Regions from separate parts of the Blautia argi genome, predicted to be linked through region 1. Evidence: a T-box and tRNA genes for the amino acid it is inferred to sense, from the RefSeq annotation. Region 1 holds a T-box; the other holds one or more tRNA genes.
The links. The T-box of region 1 lies ahead of DQQ01_RS02320 (valine--tRNA ligase). A T-box ahead of a tRNA ligase gene usually reads a tRNA of that ligase, here a tRNA-Val.

Region 1 (14,508 bases):
TTAGATTAATCCATTCGCACCTGCTGCGTCGCAGATACTCCTAAATTGTTGTTATTGTAGCACAGCAAAGCGTTTTTGTCAACTTTGTTTGCTTTTTTCTTCTTTCTTCTTATTTACATGTATATTTCCACCACTATTTCACACTTCTCCTTTTATCTTCCTTATCTAAAGCACGGTTTTTTTCTCTTATCTTTATATTTTTCATACATTTTTACAATTCTTTAACACCTTGTGTACTTTAATTTTTCATTTTAGGACGGAAAATAAGGCTGGCAATATATCCGAAAATCAGAGCTGCGGAAATCCCCACTGCACTGGCTGTAAAACCGCCCATGAAAAGTCCCAGAAACCCATGCTCAAGCACGGCTTTTTTGACACCTTTGAATAAGGTATTTCCAAACCCCAGAAGAGGTACGCTTGCTCCTGCCCCGGCAAAAGAAATCAGTTTATCATAAAGCCCTATACTTCCAAGCACCGCCCCGGCGCATACCAGAAGTACCATTACTCTTCCTGGAAGCAGCTTGGTCTTTTCCAGTAAAATCTGCACCAGAGCACAAATCAATCCGCCCACCCAAAATGCATTTATATAGTCCATGTTTCCCTTCTCCTTAACAATGTTCAATTACCACAGCCTGGGCAATGCCCGGCACACTGTTTCCCTCGTTGTAGCTCACCTTGGAAAGCAGAGCCCCTGTAGGGATAAACAGCACCCGCTTCCACTCTCCTTTTTCTATCTTTGGCAGGATATAGGACGCCAGGGTCACTGCCGAGCAGCCGCAGCCACTTCCTCCTGCATGGGTGTCCTGAGTCGCTGCATCAAAGATTTCAATGCCGCAGTCCATATGCTGCTTTTCAATGTCAAAGCCCTTTTCTCTTAAAAGATCAAAGAGAATCTCCTGTCCTACCTGTCCCAGATCTCCGGTAATAATCCGGTCATAATCCTTCGGCAGACGATTGAAGTCCATGAGATTCTGGTAAATAGAATCACAGGCAGCCGGCGCCATACAGGCTCCCATGTTCATGGAATCCTTTAGTCCGAAATCCACGATTTTTCCTGTGGTAATCCCTGTAATTCTCGCCTTTCCGCCCTTTCTTCCCAAAATACAGGCTCCGCTTCCCGTAACTGTCCAGGTAGCAGAAAGCGGTCTTTGGTTTCCATAGCCCAGGGGAAAGCGAAATTCTTTTTCCGCGCTGGCAAAATGGCTGGAGGTTACGGCTGCCACATATTCTGCATATCCCCCTGCCACTGCCATGGATGCCAGAGAAAGTCCCTCTCCCATAGTCGAGCATGCTCCGTACAGACCATAGACAGGGGTATGAAATCCCATAATACCAAAGGAAGAAGCAATGGTCTGCGCCAGCAGATCTCCTGCATAAATCATACGGAGCTGCCATTTCTCAATGCCGGCCTTCTGAATCGCCATGGAAACCGCTTCCTTTTGAAGAAAACTCTCTGCTTCTTCCCAGGATTGGCAGCCAAAAAGTCCGTCCTCCTCTCCCACCCGGTCAAAATATTTCCCCAGGGGGCCATCACCCTCTTTTTTTCCTACAATGGACGCAGCGCTTAAAATATGCACGGCCCGTTCAAACTGTATACTCTGTTTTCCTATCATCTGTTCCATTACACAATCCCCCATAAATGCAGAAAATAATAAACCAGTCCCAAAAAATAGGAGGTGAGAATTCCGTAGAGTATCACAGGCCCTGCAATGGTGAAAATCTTGCAGCCAATGCCGAAAAACCTGTCCCTCCTTCTGGTATTCAATGGCCGGGGCTGCCACAGAATTGGCAAATCCGGTAATGGGAACCAAAGTTCCTGCCCCGCCCCATTTTGCCAGCTTGGGATATATGCCAAAACCGGTAAGCAGCACACTGAGCAGCACCAAAATCAGGGACGTCCAGGCTCCGCTTATCTCCTGGTTCATACCCATGTTTTTGCAGATATTTAAAATCACCTGCCCTACCGTACAAATCAGCCCTCCACAAACAAAGGCTCCTGCCATGTTTAAAGGCAGGCTGTGGGTAGGGGTCTTCTGTTTTACATATTGTTCGTATTCTTTTGCTTTTCTCTGTTGAGTTTCAGATTGTGGTTGCATGAGGAAATCACCTTCCTTATTTTATTTTTCCATTAGTCTGTGCGGTTTTTCTGTTTTTATCCCCACAAAAAGAACTGCACAAGACTTCCCAGCGTCTTACCCACAGCAATGGAAAGTACAATCAGGGCTGTGCCCTTCTTCAGCCCCAAACGGCGGGCCATAATGGCAAAGACATTTACTACCTCGCCCAGTGCAATAATCCAGCAACCCAGAAAGATTCCAAAACAAAGCCCCATAAACGCCAGGAAAATCTGCCCCAGAGGAGGAGAACAATCATAGATAAATACCAGATTTCCCAGAAAGCTTCCCAGCATCAGGCAGTTTTCGTACAAAAGTATATGTTTGGCGGTATGGGTAATTCCGGCAAGACGGGGAATGATGCCCAGTTCAATGATAAAGGCAGCAAGGGCGGTAGCCACAATGGCTCCGCCGCTTAACGCTGCCAGTGCTGCCAGAATCTCTCCCTGCCACATTATGCTTTTCCTCCTCTGTTTTTTACGGCTATGAGGGTGCGGTTTACATCATCTTCGTAAACACGCATCTGTACCTCCATAGGCGTAGGGTCCTGGGTCAGCTTATAGTGCCCGAAGTGATTGAAAAAAATCACAACTCCAAGCCCGATCCCCACACAATAGGCAAATTCCAGAATGGTATGCCCTGTGGAAAGCTCTCCTGTAAACTGCCGGTAAAGCTGAGAAAACAGCCCGGAGGTATCCACATCTGTATTAAAAGTCATAATGGAAAATGCGCCGCCAAAAAAGGTTACTGCACATACCATGGCTGTTTTTAACCAGCTTATCCACATCTTTCCCTGTTTTTTCCCCTCATAAGTCACAATAAAGTCGGCTTCTCCCACATGCGTCACATCTACATTTGGTTCTTCCTTTGCCACTGCATGAATCAAATCCGCTGCGGAAACCACATACCGCCCCGGCTTTTCATCTGGAATGGTAAATATCCTGCGGACTTTATTCCGGTTCAGCACTCTGGCATCCCCACAGGCAAGCTTTGCCACATCCTGCAGGTACACCTCCGGCTGGTATACCTCCACGTTTTTTTTCTGTCTGTATATACAAAATTTCACTCATCTGACAGCCTCCTTGCCTCTTGCTTTAGAAATTAGTATGGCTGTTTTTTTGTGAAATATTCCCCTGCTTTTTTATAGCTTTTCCCGCAGCCGCTTTAAAATTTTTTTCTCCATGCGGGAAACCTGTACCTGGGACATACCCAGTTCCCCGGCAATACTGCTCTGGGTTCTGTCTTGAAAAAACCGGAGATAAATCAGTTCTCTTTCCTTTTTGTCCAGCGTATTCAGCGCCTGCTCCAAAAACATGCGGTTTACCACCTTTTCCTGCTGATTCTCCTCCTGAGGCAGCCGCTCCCCTAAGGAAATCTCATTCCCATCGCTTTGATAAATAGTTTTCTGCAGGGATTCCACTTGCCCCTGGGAATCCATGGCAAGCACCAATTCCTCCCTGGACACTCCCAGTTCTTTTGCAAGTTCCTCTATCTGCGGCTCCCGCCCTTTCTCTAAAATCAACTGTTCCCGCAGGGCATATGCCTTTGCCGCCATTTCCTTTAAGGAACGGCTGACCTTTACCATGCCGTCGTCCCGCAGAAACCGCTTAATCTCCCCGGTTATCATGGGAACCGCATAGGTGGAGAATTTCACATCATAGGAAAGGTCAAATTTGTCTATGGCCTTTAAAAGCCCGATACACCCTATCTGGACCAAGTCTTCCATCTCCACTCCTCTGTTTTTAAACCTTGCGGCAATGCTGTGTACCAACCCCATATTTTTCTCTGTCAGTATATCTCTTGCTCTCTTATCTCCCTGGTGCGCGCGCCCGATAAGGGCAAGGATATTATCCATACAACCTCCTAATCAAAGACAGGCTTCTGTCTTCCTATGATTTTCTTCATGGTTACGGACGTTCCCGCACCTGGACTGGATTCTACAGATACTCTGTCCATAAAGGCCTCCATAAAGGCAAATCCCATTCCTGAGCGGTCCTGCTCCGGCTTTGTGGTAAACAGAGGCTCCATCGCCTTTTTCACATCTTCAATTCCCTTTCCCGTATCCCGGACAATGACAGTCAGCTCTCTTTCCTGACAAGAACACTCAATGCGAATCCACTCCGTTTCCTTTTCATAAGCATGGACAATGCAGTTGGTAATTGCCTCTGACACAGCAGTTTTAATATCTGCCACCTCCTCCAGGGTGGGATTTAGCTGTGTGCTGAAGGCAGCAACGGCAATTCTTGCCAGACCTTCATTGCAGGAACGGCTCTCTACCTCCAGCACCATTTTATTTGTATGCGTCATTTTTCTCCCCTCCTATCGCATTTTGCGGTTCCACACCGCTTCCTGACTGATTTCCATGTGTTTGTAAATTCCAGAAAGCTGCATAATACGCCAGATTCTGTCACTGACATGAATGGCGCTTACCGTGCCTCCGCAGCAGCTTAAAAGCCGCTTCCGTCCCATAAGCATACCGATGCCTGAGCTGTCCATAAAGGTAGTTGCTGAAAAATCAAACACCAACTGCCGCACCGTACCCTTTTCCAGCTCGCTGTCCAGCTCCTCGGTTATCTGCTCTGCAAAATGATGATCCAGCTCTCTGGGTACATAGACAATCAGCCTGTTTCCCCGCTTTACCATGGTTTCTTCCATTTTTTTCTTCCCCTTTCCGCACCTGCTCCCTTTGGTGCAATCCAAATTTTTTTTGCAGAAAAGGGGCTGCCGCCCAGACTGCATTCCGAAATTTCTCTGTTTTCAGATCTGCATCTGCTACGACAGCCCCTTTTCCTCAAGGCTTCTCTTTTGTTTTTTATTCTATTCGTCCTGTGTCACAGGCTCTCCCTCAGAAGCGCCCTGAACCTCCCCGGAGTTCTCTTCTCCGTCTTCGCCGTTATCTGCCTGTCCCTCATCTGCATCTGCTGCCTGACCGCCGTTTGCCTGCATATAATCAGCAGCATTCTGGGCATCCTCTGTGCCGGGATAATCATCTATGAATTTTCTGATACCACTTGTTTGCGTTTTGGGTATCTCCTTTTTTATCATAAGCCTGAGCCAGGTTAAACATGGTATTGCTATCTTGCGAGCCAATACCCAGGGCTTTTTCCAGATTGGAAATAGCGGTGTCATAATCCCCGGCTTCCATGGCGCTTCCTGCTGCAGCTTGGTAATTTGCCTTCACCGTGCCGCCAATTTCACTCATAATGGTGTCATACATGCCCTTCGCTTCTACAGAGAGCGCGTCCGGGGCAACTCCCTCCATGGCATTGGCCGCTGTGCCATAGCTGCCATCCCGGTAGGCCTGCCATGCTTTGATAAGATTTTCATAGCCGGCGGCTTTGGCATTGGCTGCATCAATCTGGCTCTTCGCTGTGCTGACAGAATCCGTGGACGCGTCCATATCCTTCTGCATACGATCCAGTTCTGCAGACAGAGTCGCCATTTTGTCACTGTATTCTACCACCTTTTTATTTGCTGCCTGATTGATTTTCTGGGTCTTTGCCGGAACTACCAGAAACCACAGGGCTGCCGCCCCTACCAAAAGGCCCAGCACCAGATTTACCAAGGTATTAGTAATAGATTTTTCCCGGTATTCCGGCGGTTGGATAATGGTGTCATTTCCAGAGCGGTAAATCACGCTTCCATCCTTTTTCTCTATCTCTTTTTCCTTTATCTTAAATCTGGAATCCAGACTGGTAGCCCGCCCTGTCTGCTCCTCGATTTCCCTTAAAAACCGCAGAGTGGTAGTATTGGTTTTATCAATCCGGGCTGCTGCCTTCAATCTCTTTCTGGCTTTTTCGTATTCCCCTTCCTGCATATAAAGAAGCGCCAGAAGGTGATAGCCCTTAATCAGCTTGGGATTATTGGAAAGCACCTTTTTTCAGCTGCATTTTTGCCATATCCGGATTGCCGTTTCTGCAATATTCCAGACACTGATTATACTTTTTAATACTGATATTAATCATGTCCAGACGGTTGGCATTCTTCTGCAGCCTGTCAATATAGCCTTCCGCAGGATTTCCCTGGGGCATCATATTTTTACTGATTACCCACTGGGACAACGCTGCCACCACTTCTCCTGTTTCAAAGTATACCAGCCCCAGAAGATTTCTTGCCTGGATATTCAGCTTATTCATTTTCAGACTTCTCTTTAAACAGGTAATCGCTCCTGACAAATCCCGAATCTGAGCCTTCTCAAGCCCCTGGTTATAATAGAGATTGGAAAGCGCGTTTACCTTTTTCAGGGCTTTTACATTGCACCCGCACTTTGGGCAATAGTCCGAAGCCGTCAGTTGTGCATGACATACAATACAATTCATAATCTTCTCCTATTTATCCGAAGTGCTTTGGTTCTCTTTTATCATTTCCTTCAAAATGTCTATGACATCGGTCAAATCCTGATGATAAATCGCCCCTTCCGCATCATCTACATCAAGACAGGGCTGGAATTTTTTCAGTTCTTCCTCATAATTAATCATGTACGTTCCTCCTTACATAATCCTTAATCTCCCCCGCCAGATACAGCGAACCTGCCACAAAAAGCAAGCCGTCCTTTTTCTTTTTATATGCCAGGTCAAAAGCCTTCCCTGCATCAGGCTCTGCAAACACTGTTTCACAGCCATTTAAACGAAACAGTTCTGCCAGCTCCCTGGATGACTGCTTTCTGCTTCCCCAGATTTCCGTGACAATGACATTTGCAAAATCAAGTCCCTCGCAGATTCTCTTTATCATATCTGGAAACTCCTTATCCGCAACGGTAGAAAACAGCAAAGTAATGGGATAGTCCTTCTGGAAATAGGATACGGTTTCCACAAATCTGGCAATCCCGTCCTCGTTGTGCGCCCCGTCTACAATCACGCCCGGCAAAATAGTTTCCATTCTGCCCTGCCATCTGGTACTGCAGATTCCTGCCTTTAACGCCTCTTTCTGAAGACCATGTACCATTCTCAGCACGCCCATGGTTTCCAGCGCCAAAGCTGCATTCATCATCTGATACCTGGCAATAAAAGGAACAAAAAGCTCCGTATCTCCGTAAATTCCGGAAGCAGATAAAAAGCGGATTCCCTCTGGCGTATAATCCAGCATGTTCTGCTGCTCTTCCTTTACTTCATACCAGGGACATCCCAGTTCTTCGGCTCTTGCCTTTATCACCGCTGCCGCCTCTTCTCGGTTGCCGTCAAAAATCACCGGCACGCCTTTTTTGATAATTCCCGCTTTCTCCCCTGCAATCTTTTCAATGGTATCCCCAAGATATTCCACATGGTCCAGACTGATTGAGGTAATGACACAGGCAAGGGGCTTTGTCACAGAGTTGGTTGCGTCCAGTCTTCCTCCCAGCCCGGTTTCCAGAATGATGTAATCCACATTTTCCTGTCTGAACACAATCATTCCCATAAGGAACAGAAATTCAAAATAGGTCGGGTGATAATCTCCTTCTTCCACCAGGCGGTCTGCCAGATTTTTCACTTCCAGAAAGGCCTCTGTAAATCTCTCGTCTGAAATCATAACTTCATTAATCTGAAACCGCTCATTGATTTTCACCAGATGAGGAGAGGTAAACAGTCCGCAGCGAAAGCCCCCCTGCTCCAGCATAGAGGAAAGAAACGCACAGACGCTTCCCTTTCCGTTGGTCCCGGCTACATGGATTATTTTTTTATCTTTATCAGGACTGCCCAGAAGATCCAGACATTTCCTGGTGTGTTCCAATTTATTTTTCGTTGTAAATTTCGGTATATTTTCAATATAAGCTACTGCTTCTTCGTATGTAAACAAGTTGATTTCCTCCCGTCTTTTGCCCGTAATGCAAAGTACCACTTCATTGTAATGGAGCTTTGTACTTCCTGTACGGTCACTTACCATTATAATGAAGTGGTGACAATATGCAAGCAAATTATGTCGGTTTGCCAAAAAGTTTTTCCCTTTATTCTTCCTTTTCTTTCTGACTTTCTTCCGTTACTTCTGTTTCGGGTTCTTCGGTAATAATCGGTTCTAATTTTGCTTTATTGCTGCCTGCCTCAGGCTCATGGTAGATATATTTTTCTGTCCTTGTAAGCACCCTGTGCGTGGAACTGTTGCTTCGGATCGCAACGTCTACCTTATCTTCCTCCGTTAGCTGGGTATCCAGCACAAGAAGGGTATTCTCATCTACAAAATTCGCTTCTATAAGCTCGCCGTTTACCTCTAAAAATGCGGACTGTGTGAAGTTTGCTCCCTTGATATAATACTGATTTTCTGAAATCTGCTGAATGCTTTCAAGCTGTGCATCTTCCACACCCAGATGCATTTTCACCCGTTCGAAAGGATTTTCCCTGTCATAAATATACTTTTCTCCATACAGAATATCATACTGCAGCATTTCCAGATCCACTTGGTAATTCTTGGTGTTTCTTCTTGCCTGGTGGAAACGGAATACATTTCCCTCATGGATTCCCACTCTGTCCAGAACCTCTGCTGCCATCTGATAAGCTGCCAGGTTTTTGTCCTTTTTTTCCAATCCCATGTTATCCCAGATCACATATTCTGTCTGGAAAAGATATTTATTTTTCATATCTGTAACCGTAAGGCCCATGGTAGGCAAATGGTCACCATACATCACCAGAACCACATCCTCATCAAGCTTTGAAAGAGTGTCTGTCAGTTCTTTTACAAACTGATCCATTTCGTAAATCTGGTTGCAGTAATATTCCCACTTGTAATTCTCAGCCTGAGTGCTTGCACCGCTGACTTTAATCTTAGGATTTTCCAGCACAGGTTCCTCCGGATAATCTCCATGTCCCTGTACGGAAATAGTATACACATAATCCGGCCCTTCTGTGGACTCCATGGCCTGGAGAATATATTTTGTCAGATTTTTATCTCTGATCCAGTCGTTTGGGTTCGTATCGTCCTGTTCTGCCATATATTCCTCGGAAGTAAAGCTGTCAAATCCCAGATTTGCAAACACATTTTTTCTTCCATAGAAATTGGCTTCATTATTATGAATCGCATGGGTACCGTAACCCAGATTCTTCAGCACATAAGGCGCGCTCTCACAGGTGGTTTCCTTTAACACGCTCTTATAGGGATATTCCCCCGGTCCGAAATAGCGCATGCTCATTCCTGTAATGGTTTCAAACTCTGTATTGGCAGTACCTGCGCCTACAGACGGTACCTTGAAATACCCGGAGGAATAGTCCTTCATCATCTTGCGGAAATTCGGAATCGGGTCTTCGGAAATATCCAGGTATTCCACCAGCTCCGGGTCAAAAAAGGATTCCAACTGTAAAAACAGAATATTCGGACGTTTTTCTCCTGTCTTTGGCAGCGTATCCTCACTCTTGTCAATTTTTTCAACACTCTCCTCTGAATAACCTCTGGGAAGCCCGATACCGGTATTAAATACCGTGGTAGCCAGACAGTAGGGATAGCCGTAATCCTCATAGGCAAAAGCAATATTGCCGAAATAATTGGACAGCACTCTTTTGTCAAGCGCCAGCTTTGTGGTTCCTGCAAATGCCAGAACTCCGGCTAAAATCAGCGGAACATTTAATTTGTAGCTCATTTTCCCCTGGTATTTCGGTCCCTTGAAAAACAGAATAATCAGTCCAATAACTGCCAGTATGGCGGCAATGACTACCACCACAAAGAAAAACGGGGACAGATACCTGTCTGCGATCTGAAATGCATCCGTAATCAGATGCAAGTCCGGACCGGTAAAGGGGGTGACGCGGTTGCTTAACAGCACACCGTTAATAATTCCCAGACCCAGCCAGAAAATCACACAGATGGTTCTCCAGAACACCCTCCGTCTGAACAGGTATACAATCAGGGTTGTGGTAAAAATTAAAAAGGCATTATAAAGGAACACCAAAGGGCGTTCCTTCATAAAATCCATGGCTTCCCACAGGGAATGTCTGGAAATTGCCTCTATAAAGAAGTACCCGATGCAGACGGCAAGCATCTGCAGGGGAACGGAAAACATATTAAGATACTTAATACTTAATACTTTTCTGGTTTCTTTCATAGCGTTCTTCTCCTTATTAAGGCTGAAGCTGTGCAAGTCTTAACTTCACCTGTTCCATCATATTTGTATAACGCTCTAATTTCTCGCGTTCCTCCGCTACCTTACTTTCCGGTGCTTTACTGATGAAACGTTCATTCTTCAGCATTCCGTTTACGCGCGCAAGTTCTTTTTCCAGTTTTTCCTCTTCTTTTTTCAGTCTTTCGATTTCCTTCTCAATATCTACAAGCTCTGCAAAAGGCATGTAAATGACTGCGTCAGAGGTCACTGCCGATACTGCGTCCTCTGCGATTCCCGTCTTGTCTGCCTGCACCAACACCTCGCTGGCATAACCAAGAGAGGCAAAGAAAACCTTCCCGTTTTCAAATACTTCTCTTACCCCTTCGTTTTCAGACACAACATAAACCTTTGCCTTTTTGCTTGGTGGTACGTTCATGCCTGTGCGAACATTACGGATACTTCTTACCGCCTCTTTCATCATTTCCACAGCTTCCTCATCTGCTGCGAAATTCCACGCTTCTTTAAATTCCGGCCAGGATGAAATCATAATGGATTCTTCCTCCGGGCATAAGGTACAGAAAATTTCCTCTGTAATAAACGGCATATATGGATGCAGAAGCTTCAGGGCATTGGCAAGCACGGTCTTCAAAGTCCAAAGAGCCGCTGCCTTTGTAGTATCCTCTTCGTTGTAAAGACGAGGCTTCACCATTTCAATATACCAGTCACAGAATTCCTCCCAGATAAAGTCATAGACTTTCTGTACTGCAATTCCCAGCTCATATTTATCCAGATTTTCTGTAACATCCTTTGCCAGTGTGTTGACCTTGGAGAGAATCCACTTGTCTGCACTGGTAAGGGAGGAAAGGTCAATCTCTGCCGGAACCTCTGCTTTTTCCAGGTTCATCATAATAAATCTGGACGCGTTCCATACCTTATTAGCAAAGTTTCTGCTTGCCTCTACTCTTTCCCAGTAGAAACGCATATCATTTCCGGGCGCATTTCCGGTCATCAGAGTCAGACGCAGGGCATCAGCGCCGTATTTGTCAATAACCTCAAGCGGGTCAATACCGTTTCCAAGGGATTTACTCATCTTGCGACCCTGGGAATCTCTTACCAGACCATGAATGAGTACATGGTGGAACGGTGTCTTTCCGGTCTGTTCAAGGCCTGAAAATACCATACGGATCACCCAGAAGAAAATAATATCATATCCGGTTACCAGCACGTCTGTGGGATAGAAATAATCCATTTCCTCTGTATTGTCCGGCCAGCCAAGAGTAGAGAACGGCCACAGGGCTGAGGAGAACCAGGTATCCAGGGTATCCTCGTCCTGATGCAGATGAGTGCAGCCACACTTCGGACATTTCTCCGGCATATCTGCTGCCACAACGGTTTCTCTGCACTCATCGCAGTAATAAGCCGGAATTCTGTGTCCCCACCAGAGCTGACGGGAAATACACCAATCTCTGATATTTTCCAGCCAGTGCATGTAAATCTTGTCAAAACGTTCAGGCACAAAGGTCAGGTTTCCTTCCTTCAGTGTTTCAATGGCAGCCTCGCCCATTTCCTTCATACGCACAAACCACTGTGGCTTAATCATTGGCTCTACTGTGGTTTTGCAGCGGTCATGAGTTCCTACACTGTGAGAATGGGGAACCACCTTTACCAGAAGTCCCAGTTCCTTTAAATCCTCTACCATAGCTTTTCTGGCTTCATAACGATCCATGCCTGCATATTTGCCGCCCAGCTCATTAATGGTAGCATCATCATTCATAATGGTAATTTCCGGAAGGTTGTGTCTTTTTCCTACTTCAAAGTCATTGGGGTCATGGGCTGGTGTGATTTTTACACAGCCTGTTCCAAATTCTTTGTCTACATATTCATCTGCCACAACCGGAATTTCTCTGTCCGTAAGAGGCAGCTTCAGCATTTTTCCTACCAGGTCTTTGTATCTTTCATCTTCCGGATTCACTGCTACCGCAGTATCTCCCAGAAGAGTTTCCGGACGTGTGGTCGCGATTTCCACAAATTTGCCTTCTTCTCCCACTACCGGATAATTAATATGCCAGAAAAATCCGTCCTGGTCTTCATGTTCTACCTCTGCGTCAGAAATAGAAGTCTGGCACACAGGACACCAGTTGATAATTCTGGAGCCCTTATAAATATAGCCTTTTTCATACAGCTTAATAAAGACTTCCTGCACAGCTTTTGAGCAGCCCTCGTCCATGGTGAAGCGCTCTCTGTCCCAATCTGCAGATGCACCCAGCTTTTTCAACTGGTTGATAATCTTTCCGCCGTACTCTTCCTTCCATTCCCAGGCATGCTTTAAGAATTCCTCTCTGCCGATTTCGTTCTTGTCAATGCCCTGTTCCTTCAGCTTCTCAATAACCTTTACCTCAGTGGCAATGGCTGCATGGTCTGTACCCGGCTGCCAAAGGGCTTCATAGCCCTGCATTCTCTTAAAACGAATGAGAATATCCTGCATGGTTTCGTCCAGGGCATGTCCCATATGAAGCTGTCCGGTAACGTTTGGCGGGGGCATAACAATGGTGAATGGTTTTTTATCTCTGTTTACTTCGGCATGGAAATACTTGTTGTCCAGCCATTTCTGGTAAATACGGTCTTCCAATCCTTTCGGATCATAAGTTTTTGCAAGCTCTTTGCTCATAGTTCCTCCTCTTTCTGGTTATAGGGCACATTTTCCTATGAAATAAAAAAGCCCCCATAACCATCTTCTGAAAAATAGTTACAAAGGGCGACTTCGTATCGCGGTACCACCTTAATTTATCACTTTGAAGTCCTTTAACGCAGACGACGCGTGGAAACCTACCAAACCCTTTTCTCTGTATTTCTGACAGTCTGATCCTTCAGCCTCCCGGTTCAAAAGCTACCTTCCATCTCTTCCTGCCCGGACAATCTTCCAGCCTGTGAATCGTCCTCTCTGCCAGCTTCCAAAATGTACTCCTCTTTCTCATTACCTTTTTCTGAGGAATATCATAAGCACAAAGCACTGCTTTGTCAAGACAGGAAATTCTAAAATCTTTCTAATCTCCCTGTATTTGGGTGTTCAATCCCTACCCCTTATGCTACAATGTTTCCAGGAGGTGCTTACCATGAACAAAACAAAAACAATCCTGAAAACAGCCGGATTTGTCCTTCTTTTTGCAGTGGTTCTTCTGCTGTTGGGCGTCCTCTGGCTGACTATTCGGGAATATCGTCCCAGGCCGATAGAAAGCCTGCCCCCGCCTTCCGGCGCACGGATTCTTTCCAATAAAGCTACCTTTCGTGTTATGACCTTTAACACCGGATATGCGGGACTCGATAAAAGTGAGGATTTCTTTATGGACGGCGGAACCAGAGTACAGCCGGACAGCCAAAAGCAGGTACAGGACAACTTAAAGGGGATTGAAAAAATCCTGTCTGACAATCCTGCTGACGTATATTTCCTCCAGGAGGTGGACACGGATTCCAAACGTTCCTATCATTTGAATGAAGCAGAATACTATGAAAACGCTCTCAACATGGACAGTGTCTTTGCCTGCAATTTCAAATGTGATTTTGTGCCATATCCCCTTCCCCCTATCGGAAAGGTGAACAGCGGACTTCTTACCCTGACAGACCTGCATGCAGACTCTGCCTCCAGAATTTCCCTTCCGGAATCCTTTACCTGGCCGATAAAAACCTGCAATCTGAAGCGGTGTATGCTGGAAACCCGCATTCCTCTAAAGGATACAGATGCAGAGCTGGTGCTGATTAATTTTCATCTGGAGGCCTATGACAGCGGAGAGGGAAAAGAGGCACAGAGCAAAATGCTGGCAAAGAAGCTGGCAGAGGAATACGCAGCAGGCAATTATGTCATTGCAGGAGGGGATTTTAACCAGACCTTTGAGGGTATGGATAGCTATCCGATTCACGATACTGAAAACTGGGTTCCTGGCACGATTGAGCACAAGGACTTGCCAAAGCATTTTTCTTTTGCCGTGGATGACAGCTATCCCACCTGCCGTCTGTTAAATGCACCTTATACAGGCTCCTATGAAACTTCTCAGGTGTATGTTCTGGACGGATTTATTGTATCGGACAATCTGAAAGTTTCCGATATTTCTGTTGTCAATACAGATTTTGCCTATACCGACCATCAGCCGGTTCTTTTAGAAGTGCAGTTCCAATAAGGTCTGCACTTCTGACCGTATAAAAAAGAATCTCTCAAAGCGTTTTTGCTTTATAGAAAATGAAATTTCCTATAAAGCAGAAAAGGCTGCCCCGGAAAGTGTATATGGAAAGTCTTTTTTCCTGTACCTTCTGAGGCAGCCTCTCTTATATTTATTTAATTTATTTATATTTTATTTCTTTCATGTACTTCCATTTTCTCTGCTTTTGATGGACACCCCCTGA
Region 2 (14,508 bases), 440 kb from region 1:
CCTCATTATAGGAGGAACCGCGTACTTTTTGTAGAACGGTCCGGCGAGTTGTGCATACTGGCAAGGTTAAGCACCAAAGGTGTGGAGCCGTAGGGAAACCAAGTCTTAATAGGGCCAGAGTCAGTATGTGCAGACCCGAAACCGGGTGATCTATCCATGTCCAGGTTGAAGCTGCCGTAAAAGGCAATGGAGGACCGAACGCACATCCGTTGAAAAGGGTGGCGATGAGGTGTGGATAGGGGAGAAATTCCAATCGAACCCGGAGATAGCTGGTTCTCCTCGAAATAGCTTTAGGGCTAGCCTCGGCAAAGGTTTATGGAGGTAGAGCACTGAATTTCCTAGGGGGCGTCAAAGCCTACCGAAGAATATCAAACTCCGAATGCCATGAAACTGATTGCCGGGAGTCAGACTATACGAGATAAGTTGGATAGTCGAAAGGGAAAGAGCCCAGACCTCCAGCTAAGGTCCCAAAGTACGTGTTAAGTGGAAAAGGATGTGGGATTTCAAAGACAACCAGGATGTTGGCTCAGAAGCAGCCATACATTCAAAGAGTGCGTAATAGCTCACTGGTCGAGAGGTCCTGCGCCGAAAATGTCCGGGGCTGAAACACGACACCGAAGCTGAGGAATCCTGAAAAGGATTGGTAGAGGAGCATTGCATAAGGGAAGAAGCAGTACCGGAAGGAGCTGTGGACTTTATGGAAGAGAGAATGCCGGAATGAGTAGCGAGATAGAGGTGGGAATCCTCTAGGCCGAATATCTAAGGTTTCCAGGGTAAAGCTGATCTGCCCTGGGTAAGTCGGGGCCTAAGGCGAGGTCGAAAGACGTAGCCGATGGACAACAGGTTGAGATTCCTGTACTACGATATGACAGAACTGTGGGGACACGTGTGGAAAGCACAACCCGGGAATGGAAGCCCGGGGCAAGCGGGGTAGGAGTCACATAGGAAAAACCGTGTGGCAATCTGAAGACGTGAAGCGGACCGAAAAGAAGTAGGGAAGTGTGTGAGCCATGCGTCGAGAAAAGCCGCTATTGTTTATATCGTACCCGTACCGTAAACCGACACAGGTGGATGAGGAGAGAATCCTAAGGCCGGCGGAAGAAGCATTGTTAAGGAACTCGGCAAAATGACCCCGTAACTTCGGGAGAAGGGGTGCCACAGAGATGTGGCCGCAGAGAATAGGCTCAAGCAACTGTTTAGCAAAAACACAGGTCTATGCAAAACCGAAAGGTGAGGTATATGGGCTGACGCCTGCCCGGTGCTGGAAGGTTAAGAGGAGAGGTTAGCGCAAGCGAAGCTTTGAATTTAAGCCCCAGTAAACGGCGGCCGTAACTATAACGGTCCTAAGGTAGCGAAATTCCTTGTCGGGTAAGTTCCGACCCGCACGAAAGGCGTAATGATTTGAGCGCTGTCTCAACAATGCATCCGGTGAAATTGAAATACCAGTGAAGATGCTGGTTACCTGCGCCAGGACGGAAAGACCCCATGGAGCTTTACTCCAGTTTGGTACTGGGACTCGGTATTGCATGTACAGGATAGGTGGGAGGCTGAGAACACATAACGCCAGTTGTGTGGGAGCCGCTGTTGGGATACCACCCTTGCAGTATTGGGTTTCTAACCAGCCGCCGTGAACCGGCGGTGGGACAATGCCAGGCGGGGAGTTTGACTGGGGCGGTCGCCTCCGAAAGGGTATCGGAGGCGCCCAAAGGTTCCCTCAGAATGGTCGGAAACCATTCGAAGAGTGCAAAGGCAGAAGGGAGCTTGACTGCGACACCGACGGGTGGAGCAGGTACGAAAGTAGGGCTTAGTGATCCGGTGGTATTAAGTGGGAATGCCATCGCTCAACGGATAAAAGCTACCCTGGGGATAACAGGCTTATCACTCCCAAGAGTTCACATCGACGGAGTGGTTTGGCACCTCGATGTCGGCTCATCGCATCCTGGGGCTGTAGTAGGTCCCAAGGGTTGGGCTGTTCGCCCATTAAAGCGGTACGCGAGCTGGGTTCAGAACGTCGTGAGACAGTTCGGTCCCTATCCGGCGTGGGCGTAGGATATTTGAGAGGAGCTGCCCTTAGTACGAGAGGACCGGGGTGGACGGACCGCTGGTGTACCGGTTGTTCTGCCAAGAGCATGGCCGGGTAGCCAAGTCTGGAAGGGATAAACGCTGAAGGCATCTAAGCGTGAAGCCCCCCTCAAGATGAGATATCCCATTCGAAAGAAGTAAGACCCCTTGAAGACGACGAGGTAGATAGGACAGAGGTGGAAGTACAGCAATGTATGGAGCTGACTGTTACTAATCGGTCGAGGGCTTGACCTAATAGTGGAGAAAGCGGCGGAGGTGAAACTGGAACGGAGAGGAATGTTTACATTCCGAAACGTGGAAGTGGCACCGGAGTCATTTGCGAAGCAAAGGACATGAGTAAATGCGGAGCATTTAGGAATGACCGCTTCGGAACGGAAGAAGCCGAAGACTCCATAAAACGGTAAGTTGGAAATGGTTTGGTTTTGTGTATGCGGTTTTGAAGATATATATCTTCAGGAATGGCCCAGTGGCTCAGTTGGTTAGAGCGCCGCCCTGTCACGGCGGAGGTCGAGAGTTCGAGTCTCTTCTGGGTCGTTACCTTCAAAAGAAGGTAGCAAGATTTATGGGATCTTAGCTCAGCTGGGAGAGCATCTGCCTTACAAGCAGAGGGTCATAGGTTCGAGCCCTATAGGTCCCATTTACTCTTAAAATAAAATAAGGGCGATTTCCCGAGTGGCCAAAGGGGACAGACTGTAAATCTGCTGGCAACGCCTTCGGTGGTTCGAATCCACCATCGCCCATTTAAAATTGAATACCACATCACGCCGATGTGGCTCAATTGGCAGAGCAGCTGATTTGTAATCAGCAGGTTATCGGTTCGAGTCCGATCATCGGCTTAGATATTATCGCGGGGTGGAGCAGTCTGGAAGCTCGTCGGGCTCATAACCCGAAGGTCATAGGTTCAAATCCTGTCCCCGCTACTCAATGCCCAGATAGCTCAGTTGGTAGAGCAGAGGACTGAAAATCCTCGTGTCGCTGGTTCGATTCCGGCTCTGGGCATTTTCTATGGAGCATTAGCTCAGTCGGTAGAGCACTTGACTTTTAATCAAGTTGTCCGGGGTTCGAATCCCCGATGCTTCACTAAGAAATATGACTCAAATCCATTAGGATTTGGGTCAATTTTTTTGTCTATATAAAATGTATCTATATGCCAATCCATATTATAGAAATGCCGATGAGATAGTTTTGATATTCTAATGACATCTCTGAATATCCCCAAAACAGAAAAAATATGCAGGAGTTATCCACAAAAAACGAAAAAGTGAATGTATAGTGAGGATAAAAAGAATTGTTATTTCCTTTTTAAAGGGTATCCTTTTACGGAATTTAAAGTAATAAAAAAGAAACCAGAATCAATGAGGGGGGAAGGTTGATTCTGGTTCCTTTTTTTTGATATTTATAATATTAAAAAGAAGGAGAGCCGGTTTTCATACCGGCATATGAAAAAGAAAAAGATTTTTGAAAAAGTCTTATCGGCTTTTACAAGTTATACTATACAGGGTAAATGTGATAAAACTGTGATGAAATCATAAAAGAAGTCTTAATAAAAGAAAAAAGCAGAAAATAAAGAGGGATATAAAAAGACAGGAGCAGGAATCCGAGGGGGATAGATTCCTGCTCCTGTTTTATTTCATAAAAAAGAAGGAGTTACTGGCAACTCATTGCCAGTAATATGAAAAGAAAAAGATTTTGAAAAAAGTCTTATTGGCTTTTACAAGTAATACTATACAATGTAAATAAGGACAATTTATGACAAAAAACTAAAAGAAAAATGAAAAAGGTAAATTCTGATTTATGCTTTTTTTATAATTCCTTTTTATTTGATTATTTTTCAGCTTTGTATACCGGGTCTGCAGGATAGCCGCCGGCTGCTTTTTGCATACCGCGCTGGATTGCATCTTTGGAGGTTTTCCAGTCCGCATCTTTGTTTTTATAGTCAAATTTGTCGCAGAACCACTCCAGGTCATCGGTCACCCGCTGAAGGTTTTCGGTCATAAGAGCAAAAAGGTCAGTATAGAAGCTTTGCTTTTCTTTGTCTGAAAGAAGCGTATCCCCTGTTTCTACTAAATCTGCAAAATGGGGGATACAGAAACCTTTGCTATTTTGAAAGAGTTCCCGGAACTCCGGATTCTTGCGATAGAGTTCAAAGAAGGTATCCAGATAACGGTTGTAGGTACTGCGGTAATAATCACAGATATAGCAGGTGGAGGTCTGTTCTTTTACCCAGGCGCCAATGTTGGTACGAGGGTTCTCAGAATCTACTTTTGTTTTTTTGAAATGCCCCAGCATGGAAGCCTTGGCAGGGGAGAACATTTTTATCTGCTGTTTCAGCTCTTCGTTTTTCTTTTTGAAATGGGTGGTGAGGATCAGACCTGTGCCAAGACGGTTTCCATAGTCAAACATTTTTTTATAATGTGTGCGGCAAAACCCCATTTTATCTGTTTCGGCACGGACATCGTCTTCCATATAAGAAGCACCGGAACCCAGCACAAAATCTATGGCGTGCTGTTCCAGATTCCGCTCAATAAAGCAGAAGGGACATTCGTCCTGGGCGCGGAAAGCGTCCATAAGAGGGATTGTGTAAATTTTTTCTTTCATTTGCTTCGCTCCTTTAAATTTAAAAAGATATAATATAAGATTACCACAGAAGAAAAATAAAGAAAAGAAGGGGAATGGGCAAATACAGGAATAATGACAAAATTACTGAAATTAAGTGTTTACACAGGTATTGTCAGTCTGATAAACTATATAGAAAGAGTTTTATAAGAAAATATGGAGTTGTTATGAAAAAGAAAATAGATTTGTTAAATGGCCCTATAGCAGGAACTCTGGCAAGGCTGGCGTTTCCTATTATGGGGACTTCTTTCATACAAATGGGGTATAACCTGGTTGATATGATATGGATTGGAAGACTGGGAAGCGGTGCGGTAGCGGCAGTTGGCGCGGCGGGTATGTTTATGTGGCTGGCAAACGGCGTGACTACGATTCCCAGGATTGGCGGACAAGTGACCGTGGGGCATAAGCTGGGCGCAGGAGATAAAGCGGCAGCAGCAGAATATGCAAGAGGAGCGCTCAGAATGGGAGCGTTTCTGGGAATTCTATACGGAATTATCAGTTTGCTTCTGAATAACCAGTTGATTGCATTTTTTCAGTTAAATAGTCTAAAGGTTATCTGGGACGCCAGATTGTATCTGATGATTACCTGCGGTCTGGTAGTGTTTTCCTTTTTAGACCAGGTGCTTGGAGGAATTCTGGCAGCTATGGGAAACACGGTTACAACCTTTCGGGTAACCACCATAGGTTTGTTGATTAATTTGATTTTAGATCCTGTACTGATATTTGGAGTGGGGCCGATTCCGAGGCTGGAGGTAGCCGGAGCCGCTATGGCAACTGTCCTGGCACAGGTGATTGTATTTGTGTTGTATTTGCGGGCAGTATGGCATGAACCGGTTATTTTTGCCAACCTGCATTTGTTTGTGAAAACCAGAAAAGAATATGTAAAGGAAATGGTGAAAATAGGATTTCCGCCGGCAATACAGGATTCCCTGTTTTCCTCTATTTCCATGGTCATTGCCCGTCTGATTGCAGGCTGGGGTGATGCCGCCGTTGCGGTGCAGAAGGTGGGAAGCCAGATTGAGTCCATTTCCTGGATGATGGCAGGAGGATTTTCTACTGCGGTCAATGCCTTTATTGCACAGAACTATGGTGCGGGAAAAGGCGAGAGAATTCGGAAGGGATACCGCACAGCCCTGGTGATTATGGCGGTGTGGGGCGCATTTACCAGCTTTTTGCTTCTGGTGTTTCCGGAATTTTTCTTCCGCATTTTTATTACCGAGGAAGAGGTTATTCCTATGGGTGTGGATTACCTCCGGATTATAGGAATTTCTGAAATTTTTATGTGTCTGGAAGGAGCGGCAACCGGAGCGTTCCAGGGTATGGGAAAAACGGTTCCGCCTTCTGTGACAGGAATTGTGTTTAATACTCTGCGTATTCCTACAGCCATGCTGCTTTCTGCAACTGCTCTGGAATTAAACGGAGTTTGGTGGGCGCTTAGCCTTTCCTGCGTATTAAAGGGAACCGTACTTCCGGTATGGTTTGCTCTTGTATTCAGGAAATTCTATAAAAATTATAAGGAAATGAAAGGAAGGTCTGTATGAATACCAGTGAAATGATTATGGTGCTTCTGGGCGTTCTGATTATCGGAGGTGGGGTTTTTCTGGCGGTAAAGGGAAAATCTTCGATGATAAGAGAACGGTTTGGAAGCGGTGTATCCCCGGAGAATGAGAGAAAATTTATGAGAACTGTTGGAGGCGCTGTGTGCGTGATTGGATTGGATATGCTGCTGTTAGTTGGACTGAGTGTAAAATATCATATCAGCCAGGAAGTGACACTGGCAATTCTGGGAGTCGGAATTGTGTTATTTGTCGGAATTCTGCTGTTTGGGCAGAAGTATTACAGAAGGTAAGGAGTGGATTTATTACTTTTTCAACCTTTGCACTGGAGAGTTCTTCCCTGATGAAGCAGGGAAAAGCAGTAGCAGAAGCAGTTTATATGGCGCTTAGTGTGGGAATCTGTCTGGCAGCAGTGATGTTGGGACAGAAGCTTATAGTAAGATAAATTTTAAGAACAGGAGAGGACAAAATGAGCAGAGAATATCGTATTGAAACAAAATGTATCCAGTCCGGCTGGAAACCGAAAAAAGGCGAACCAAGACAGATGCCGATTTATCAGAGTACCACCTTTAAGTATGATACTACAGATGAAATGGGCAGATTGTTTGACTTAAAGGATAACGGTTATTTTTATACACGCTGCCAGAATCCTACCAATGATTTTGTTGCAGCAAAAATTGCAGATTTGGAGGGCGGCGTGGCTGCTGTTTTGACTTCTTCCGGTCAGGCTGCCAATTTCTACGCAGTGTTTAACATCTGTGAGGCAGGAGATCATGTTATCTGCGCTTCAGCCATTTACGGCGGTACTTTGAACGTATTGGGTGTTACGGCAAAGAAGATGGGAATTGAATGTACGTTTATTGACGTAGATGCACCGGCAGAAGAACTGGAAAAAGCTTTCCGTCCAAATACAAAGGCGGTTGTGGCAGAAACCATTGCAAACCCTTCTTTGGTAGTTCTGGATATAGAGAAAATGGCGAACCTGGCTCACAGTCATGGAGTTCCGCTGATTGTGGACAATACCTTTGCTACACCGGTAAACTGTAATCCATTTCAGTGGGGAGCAGATATTATCACACATTCTACCACAAAATATATGGACGGACATGCAGCACAGGTAGGCGGCGCCATTGTGGACAGCGGAAATTTTGACTGGGAAGCACACGCAGAAAAATTCCCGGGACTGACACAGCCGGACGAATCTTATCATGGAGTTGTATATACCAAACAGTTTGGAAAAGCGGCTTATATTACAAAAATTAATGCACAGCTTATGCGAGATTTGGGTTCTATCCCATCTCCGATGAACTGCTTTATTTTGAATCTGGGATTGGAATCCATGGTGCTGAGAGTGGAAAGACACTGCTATAATGCACAGAAAACAGCGGAATACCTGGAAGCGCACCCTCTGGTAAGCAAGGTAAACTATCCGGGACTTCCGGGAGATAAGTATTATGAACTGGCACAGAAATATATGCCAAAGGGAACCTGCGGCGTTATTTCCTTTGAGTTAAAGGGTGGAAGAGAAGCGGCTGTGAAATTCATGGACAGCCTGAAACTGGCGTCCATTGTTACCCATGTAGCTGACGCAAAGACCAGTGTTCTGCACCCGGCAAGCCATACCCACAGACAGTTGAATGATGAGCAGCTTGTGGCAGCAGGAGTATCTCCGGGAATGATTCGTCTGTCTGTAGGAATTGAACATATTGAGGATATTTTGGAGGATTTGGAGCAGGCGCTTGCAGCCAGTGAGAAATAGAGATGAGGTCATATCAGATTACAGAGTGGAGTCATGAACTTTTTCGTTTGCAGGTAAAACCGGGCGGAACCTATATTGACGCGACTATGGGAAACGGACACGACACACAGTTTTTGTGTGAACTGGCAGGAGAAACAGGAAAAGTTTTGGCTTTTGATATTCAGGAACAGGCGCTTGAAACTACGGAGAAGCGGCTTTTGGAAGCAGGGCTTCGGGAGCGCGCCGGTCTGGTTTTGGACAGCCATATTCATATGGAAAATTATGTAGAGGCAGAAACCGTGGACGGGATTTACTTTAATTTCGGATACCTTCCCGGTGGAAAACATGAGCTGGCAACCAAGGCAGACACCAGTGTTCTGGCAGTGGAATCAGGGCTGAAGCTTTTAAAAAAGGGCGGTGTTATGGCTCTTTGCATCTATAGCGGCGGAGATACAGGATTTGAAGAAAAAGACCGGATTCTGGAATTTCTGAAAAACCTGGACAGCCGAAAGTATATTGTCATTGTGAATCAGTATTATAATCGGGAAAATAACCCGCCGATTCCGGCATTTGTAGTGAAAAAGGGATAGGACAGGACAGGGCAGGCATAGGATAACAGTAAGGAAAATACAGGTTTTGTGAAGATATGAGCAAAAAAAAGGAATCATGTATTTTCGCAGCAGTGCTGTTTCCTGTACTGCCCTGGATTTTTACGGTTATTCTCCTGGGACGGGAGGCATGTCCATTCAGTAAAAAGCCGGATATAGAAGCGTATGCTGCACCTGTGGCAGCGTCGCAGATTTCCTGGGAATATGGGGAGGAAGCCATTTGCGCGCAGGTGGTTCTTGCCAGAACGAATTTGTATGCAAACCCTGATGAACAGGAAGAAATGATACAAAACGCTGCCCGGTATATTAAAAAGAAGCATATGAATGGGGAGAGGCTGCAGCAATATAAGCGCTTTCAAAGAGCAGCCCGAGAAACAAAAGGACAGGTGCTAAAGAAAAACGGAGAACTCCGGGAAATGCCGTATCATGCCCTGAGCGCAGGAAAAACAAGGGACGGAAAAGAGGTTTTAGGGGAACGTTTTTCTTATGTGCCGTCTGTGGAAACAACAAAGGATATAAACAGTCCTCTTTATGTGGAGGGCTGTTATTTTACGCAAAAAGAGCTGGAAAAAGAATTGAAGGCGCTCTATCCCGGCTTTCAGATGGGAGAGGGAATTGTGGAAATAAAATCTGCAGACGGAGCAGGATATGTCATGGAGATACAGATTGGAAATCAGGTATTTCAGGGGGAGCAGGTACGGGAAATTTTGAAGCTGCCGTCCTCCTGCTTCACCATACAGAAAATAGAGGAGCAGGTGCGGTTCTTGTGTAAAGGCGTGGGACATGGGCTGGGTATGAGCCAGTACACGGCACATCAGATGGCATTGGAAGGGAAAAATTATAAGGAAATTTTAGGATATTTTTTTCCGGAAATGAAAGTGGAAGATGTGGGAAAGGAAACTCCGTAAGGAGTGCATGGCAGAGGAGAGATATTATACTGTTGAAGTAATCTGCCGCATGAGTAAGACTTCTGCGCTGGGCTGTTTCGCTGAGTTTCTTTCTTATGCGGCAGTTGGAACTTTATTTTTGCTGTTTGATTAAAGCAGAAAGCTGTTATTTCGCATCTTCTGTCTGAAGATTCAGGACAGAAACATGCAGAATGGGAGTGTCCCCGTCTTCTATGCTTTCGGTATTGAAATAAATCTGGTCGCCTTCTTTGAATTCATAAAAGCCCTGCACATTGTAGGGATACAGGATTGTCATACTTCCATTCAGTATGACGGCATCTCCCTTTTTCAGCCCATAAGCGTCATTGTCAGCAGTGATGGAGGCTTCTATGGTAGAACTGTCTGTGATTTTTGTAATTTCTGCCTGAATTTCTTTGGAAACATTAGTTTTGTAGGTCAGCGGAGAAGGGGTGGTTTCCAATACATGAACGGCTTTTTTGGATACGGGCAGATATTTTACGATAAATTTGGAATCCGGTGCGTATTTGTATCGGATCTCCGGGCTGTCTTTGTCCAGACTTCCTTTTGGCTGCAGATAGGAATAAGTGTCAAATTCTTTTTTGGTAACTGCAATGCTGACTTTCTTGTCCCATGGGTCAGTGCCTTCCATGCAATAGGTGTTGCCAAGGGAAATTCCAAACAGGGTATGCTTTGTTTTGGAAAACTCTACTTGTGTCAATGTCGCTTCTTCGGGATTTGATTTGGCGGTAAGGTCGCGGATACCGCTGTAAAGAGGAAGAAGACTGAGCAGCAGTATGGCAAGGGTACAGCAAAAGGGAATATAGCGTTTTATGTCTGCACGGAGTTTTTTTCTGAAAAAAATCCAGTATAGCAGAAAAAGCAGAGTAACGGCAAGAACTGCCCAAAAACAAATATAATAGGAAGGGGGCGCTGCTGTGGTCTGATAAAAGAAAATCAGGACAAATCCGTCCAAAAGCAGCAGTACTGCCATAAACAAAAAGAAAAGATATTTTTTCATATGCAAGAACCTCCGTGTTTGATAAAAATATTTTATCATGAAAGAGGCCGGAAAGCTATTCTTTTGTGTGTATAAGTTTTCATATTCCGGCAATCCTATAATTGAAAACAAGAAAAGGGGCAGAAGTGTTCCAATTATAGGCAGAGGTGAAGAATATGAGTAAAAAAGGGAAAATTCGTGCCGCCCTGGGAGGGTTACTGGCACTGACACTGGTAGTTACCTGTGTGACTGTATATCAGTCCGGGAGTAAAAGCACACCGAATGAGAAAGAATTTGTTAAGGAGAACCAGGAGGATTCTGTTGACCAGGCAATAAAAACAGAAGAACGGGACGAAGAAGAAACCGAAGATGTGAATACATCTGATGTGGAAGGAACAAAGACAGTAGAGGAAGAACAGGATACTGCAACAGAAGATTCAGCAGAGCAGGAAGCTTTGCCAGAGGATACAGACAAGGAAGAGTCAGCAGAAGAAGCACAGGCAGAAACAGACGCAGAGGCGCAGGTAGCCCAGGACGTGGCAGCGCAGGCACAGAATCAGGCAGGTGTGGCAGCAGCGCCGGATATTAATTTTACGGAAAGCTCTCTTATGGAGTGGCCGGTAAACGGACAGGTTGTGCTGGATTATAACATGGACAATACTGTTTACTTTCCTACGTTGAATGTGTACAAGCTGAATCCGGCTGTGGCAATTTCAGCAGAAGTTGGCGCTCCGGTAGCCGCTGTTGCCAATGGAAAAATTGTATCTGTACTGGAAAATGAAGAAACAGGCACAACAGTGACTGTAGATATGGGAAATGGTTATCAGGCAGTGTACGGACAGTTAAAGGACGTACCGTTCCAGGCAGAAGAATATGTGACAGCAGGAGCTGTCCTTGGGTATATCAATGAGCCTACCAAATATTATACAGAGGAAGGGGCAAATCTTTACTTTGCATTAAGTAAGGATGGCGTATCCCTTGACCCTATGGAATATTTACCGTAAGAATCATTCACAAATGCATTCTTCCAGAGTATAATAAAGTATGCGAAAGATAATTCGCAGCCGATTTTCTTCTTACAGTCTTTGTATGAGAGGCGCAGCCTCCGGTATGGTGTGAAATACTTCTTAATCGGCAGCTTTATTATAGAGAGGGCGTCCTGTTTGGCTTGACAGAGCAGATGAGGCGTCCGCTACATAACCTTGAACAGAAAGGAAAAAACAGGTGAACTATACATATATTGTACGGTGCGGCGACGGTACACTTTATACAGGGTGGACAAACTGTCTGGAGAAACGAATTGCCTGCCATAATGCAGGGAAAGGGGCAAAATATACCAGGGTGCGGCTTCCGGTGGAGCTGGTGTATTATGAGGAGTTTCTGACAAAGCAGGAGGCTATGAGCCGGGAGGCAGGGATAAAAAAAATGAGCAGGAAGGAAAAGGACAGGCTGATAGAGAGAGGCGGGAAGAAGGTATGAAAAAGGGCGGAGAAGGAACCGAAAAAACGTATATTGAAGGGGTAAGAATTAATTTCCTTTATGTAGATAAATATTCATTTGGCAGAGCCTGGTATATGCCGGAGAGTAAAATCCCTTATAGTATGCTGCGTTATATTACGGCAGGAAAGGCGATTTTTATTATTGATGGGAAGGAACTTGTGGTGGAGAAAAACCAGGTTGTTTATCTTCCAAGGGGCTGCGTGCTGTCCTGTCATGCTTTGGGAGATACATTCTCTTTTACAAGCATACGGTTTAATATGTCTGTTTCCTATGATGGAGGGGATTTTCTGAGAGATTATTATCAGATGCCGGAAGTATTGGAAGATAAGGGAGAAAAAGAATATTTTGACAGGATTTATGGGGCTATACATTCTGATGGAGCAGAGAGAATGTTTCTGGTTCGAGGATATCTGGAACTGTTGATTGGGAAAATTATCGGAAGGGCAGGAAAACATGAGAAACAAATAGAACGGGAAGTAGTGGGTGGTGCAGAAGTCAGAACAGAGCAAATGGATCAGAGAATCCAGCGAGTTGTGGACTTTATGGTACTGCATCCTACAGAAAATTATACAACTGCAAGGTTATGTGATATGGCAGGTCTGGGAGAAACCAGATTTCGCAAGCTTTTTAAAGAACAGACTGGGAAAAGCCCGGGAGAATATCTTAGAGATATGCGTATGATGGTAGCAGGAAGACGACTGCTTTTATCAGCAGAAAGTGTCAGTGATATTGCATATAGTGTAGGGTATGAAGATGTTAATTTTTTTATCCGTGTATTTAAAAAATATTTTGGTGTGACTCCAAATCAGTATAGGAAAATATCTAAGGAATAGTGTTGATTAGTCCTATAAAGTGAGGAATAGCATACAGAATATATAATTTTATGAAGATATACAGATTGAAACTATATAAAATGACTAAAAATCTCTTTTTCAGGAAGTGGAAAAAGAGATTTTTTTGTGGAAAAATAGAGAATACACCAATATGGAAGTAAAAGCGCTGTTTTGTGCTATTAATGAATGGATAGTCCGTGGTATTGTACAGTATAAAAAGGTAAAATCTAGTTATAAAAAACAAAAGACACAAATATAGGACGGAAATTGTGAAAAGTGTTATAAAAAATGATGAAAAATTACAAACGAAAGGAGTAAGATTATGAAAAAGAAACTTGCATTATTGTTAGCCGGAATTTTAACATTAGGGTCTTTTGCAGGCTGCGGAGGTGATTCAGGAAATGGAAACGAAGAACCGAAAAGCTCTGTAAATGCAGATGGAGAGCTGGAGGGTGATATTACGTTTTGGCATTCCTTTACGCAGGGTGGAAGATTAGATACCATTCAGGCAGCAGCAGATAAGTTTATGGAAGAAAACCCGAAAGTAAATATTAAGATTGAAACCTTTTCCTGGAATGACTTTTATACAAAATGGACAACAGGACTCGCGTCAGGAAATGTACCGGATATGAGTACTGCCTTAGTTGGACATGTAACAGAGATGATTAATTCAGATGCATTAGTTCCTTTGAATGATTTAATTGATGATATCGGAAGAGATAAGTTTTCAGAAAACGCAATCAATGAAGGTACGGTAGACGGCAACAATTATTCCATTCCATTATATTCTCATGCAATGGTTATGTGGGTAAGAAAGGATTTGCTGGAACAAAATGGGCTGGAAGTTCCTAAAACATGGGACGAGTTGTATGAAACAGCCAAAAAGCTGACAAAGGACGGTGTTTACGGTTTATCCTTCCCGTGCGGTTCCAATGATTTTCAGGCAACAAACTTCCTGAATTTCTATGTCAGAAGCGGTGGTGGAAGCCTTTTAAATGATGATTTGACAGCAAACTTAACCAGTGACTTGGCAATTAAAGGAATTAACTATTGGTTGAAGGTTTATGAAGACTGTTCACCAAAAGATTCTGTAAATTATGATGTTTTAGACCAGGCAACCTTATATTATCAGGGAAAAACAGCTTTTGATTTTAATTCAGGTTTCCAGATTGGCGGTGTTCAGCAGAACTCTCCTGATTTATTACAGTATGTGGACTGTTACCCAATTCCTACTATAGACGGAAGCGAACAAAAAGGAATTACAACCTCTAATCAGCCGATTGTAGTATGGAAAAATTCAAAACACCCGGATATTTGTAAAGAATTTATCAAGACTTTGTACGAAGAAGAAAATTACTTGGATTTCCTGGCATCTCAGCCAGTAGGTATGCTTCCATCCATTTCGGGTATTGAAGATTTAGATGCATACAAAAACAATGAAACCATTCAGCAGTTCCAGCATGCAGAGGAAGTTATCAGTTCTCAGATTCCAGGAGGAACAGCAATTGGATTTGAACATGGTCCGAATCTTCAGGCAGGATTGATTGTAAATCAGCATGTTATAGAAGAAATGTTCCAGGATATTATTACCAATGGAACTGATGTGGAAACAGCGGCAAAGGCAGCAGAAGAGGAATTAAATACCTTATTTAAGGCAGCCGCACAATAAG

Region 2: it encodes a tRNA-Val, which carries the amino acid that the T-box ahead of DQQ01_RS02320 (valine--tRNA ligase) is inferred to sense. The anticodon was not compared.

The regions. Positions count from the first base shown of each region.
Region 1 is NZ_CP030280.1:458,100-472,607, reverse strand. Features, by position in the region: gene spoVAE (stage V sporulation protein AE) at 239-595, opposite strand; gene DQQ01_RS02370 (stage V sporulation protein AD) at 609-1,622, opposite strand; partial or broken gene DQQ01_RS17995 (SpoVA/SpoVAEb family sporulation membrane protein) at 1,622-2,096, opposite strand; gene DQQ01_RS02360 (stage V sporulation protein AB) at 2,153-2,569, opposite strand; gene DQQ01_RS02355 (stage V sporulation protein AA) at 2,569-3,180, opposite strand; gene DQQ01_RS02350 (SigF/SigG family RNA polymerase sporulation sigma factor) at 3,256-3,969, opposite strand; gene spoIIAB (anti-sigma F factor) at 3,978-4,421, opposite strand; gene DQQ01_RS02340 (STAS domain-containing protein) at 4,434-4,769, opposite strand; gene DQQ01_RS16840 (hypothetical protein) at 4,932-5,060, opposite strand; gene DQQ01_RS16280 (tetratricopeptide repeat protein) at 5,101-5,988, opposite strand; gene DQQ01_RS16275 (tetratricopeptide repeat protein) at 5,975-6,433, opposite strand; gene DQQ01_RS16005 (hypothetical protein) at 6,443-6,592, opposite strand; gene DQQ01_RS02330 (bifunctional folylpolyglutamate synthase/dihydrofolate synthase) at 6,585-7,886, opposite strand; gene DQQ01_RS02325 (LTA synthase family protein) at 8,035-10,116, opposite strand; gene DQQ01_RS02320 (valine--tRNA ligase) at 10,133-12,781, opposite strand; T-box leader at 12,862-13,097, opposite strand; gene DQQ01_RS02315 (endonuclease/exonuclease/phosphatase family protein) at 13,227-14,285, shown strand.
Region 2 is NZ_CP030280.1:20,094-34,601, reverse strand. Features, by position in the region: rRNA gene DQQ01_RS00190 (23S ribosomal RNA) at 1-2,316, shown strand, start outside; tRNA gene DQQ01_RS00185 (tRNA-Asp) at 2,543-2,616, shown strand; tRNA gene DQQ01_RS00180 (tRNA-Val) at 2,647-2,719, shown strand; tRNA gene DQQ01_RS00175 (tRNA-Tyr) at 2,741-2,822, shown strand; tRNA gene DQQ01_RS00170 (tRNA-Thr) at 2,846-2,918, shown strand; tRNA gene DQQ01_RS00165 (tRNA-Met) at 2,929-3,002, shown strand; tRNA gene DQQ01_RS00160 (tRNA-Phe) at 3,009-3,081, shown strand; tRNA gene DQQ01_RS00155 (tRNA-Lys) at 3,090-3,162, shown strand; gene DQQ01_RS00150 (DUF6062 family protein) at 3,907-4,680, opposite strand; gene DQQ01_RS00145 (MATE family efflux transporter) at 4,866-6,239, shown strand; gene DQQ01_RS00140 (hypothetical protein) at 6,236-6,547, shown strand; gene DQQ01_RS17960 (hypothetical protein) at 6,598-6,699, shown strand; gene DQQ01_RS00135 (O-acetylhomoserine aminocarboxypropyltransferase/cysteine synthase family protein) at 6,724-8,013, shown strand; gene DQQ01_RS00130 (tRNA 5-(aminomethyl)-2-thiouridylate-methyltransferase MnmM) at 8,016-8,582, shown strand; gene DQQ01_RS00125 (SpoIID/LytB domain-containing protein) at 8,639-9,508, shown strand; gene DQQ01_RS16815 (hypothetical protein) at 9,516-9,641, shown strand; gene DQQ01_RS00120 (hypothetical protein) at 9,654-10,526, opposite strand; gene DQQ01_RS00115 (M23 family metallopeptidase) at 10,682-11,509, shown strand; gene DQQ01_RS00110 (GIY-YIG nuclease family protein) at 11,730-11,984, shown strand; gene DQQ01_RS00105 (AraC family transcriptional regulator) at 11,981-12,838, shown strand; gene DQQ01_RS00100 (ABC transporter substrate-binding protein) at 13,161-14,507, shown strand.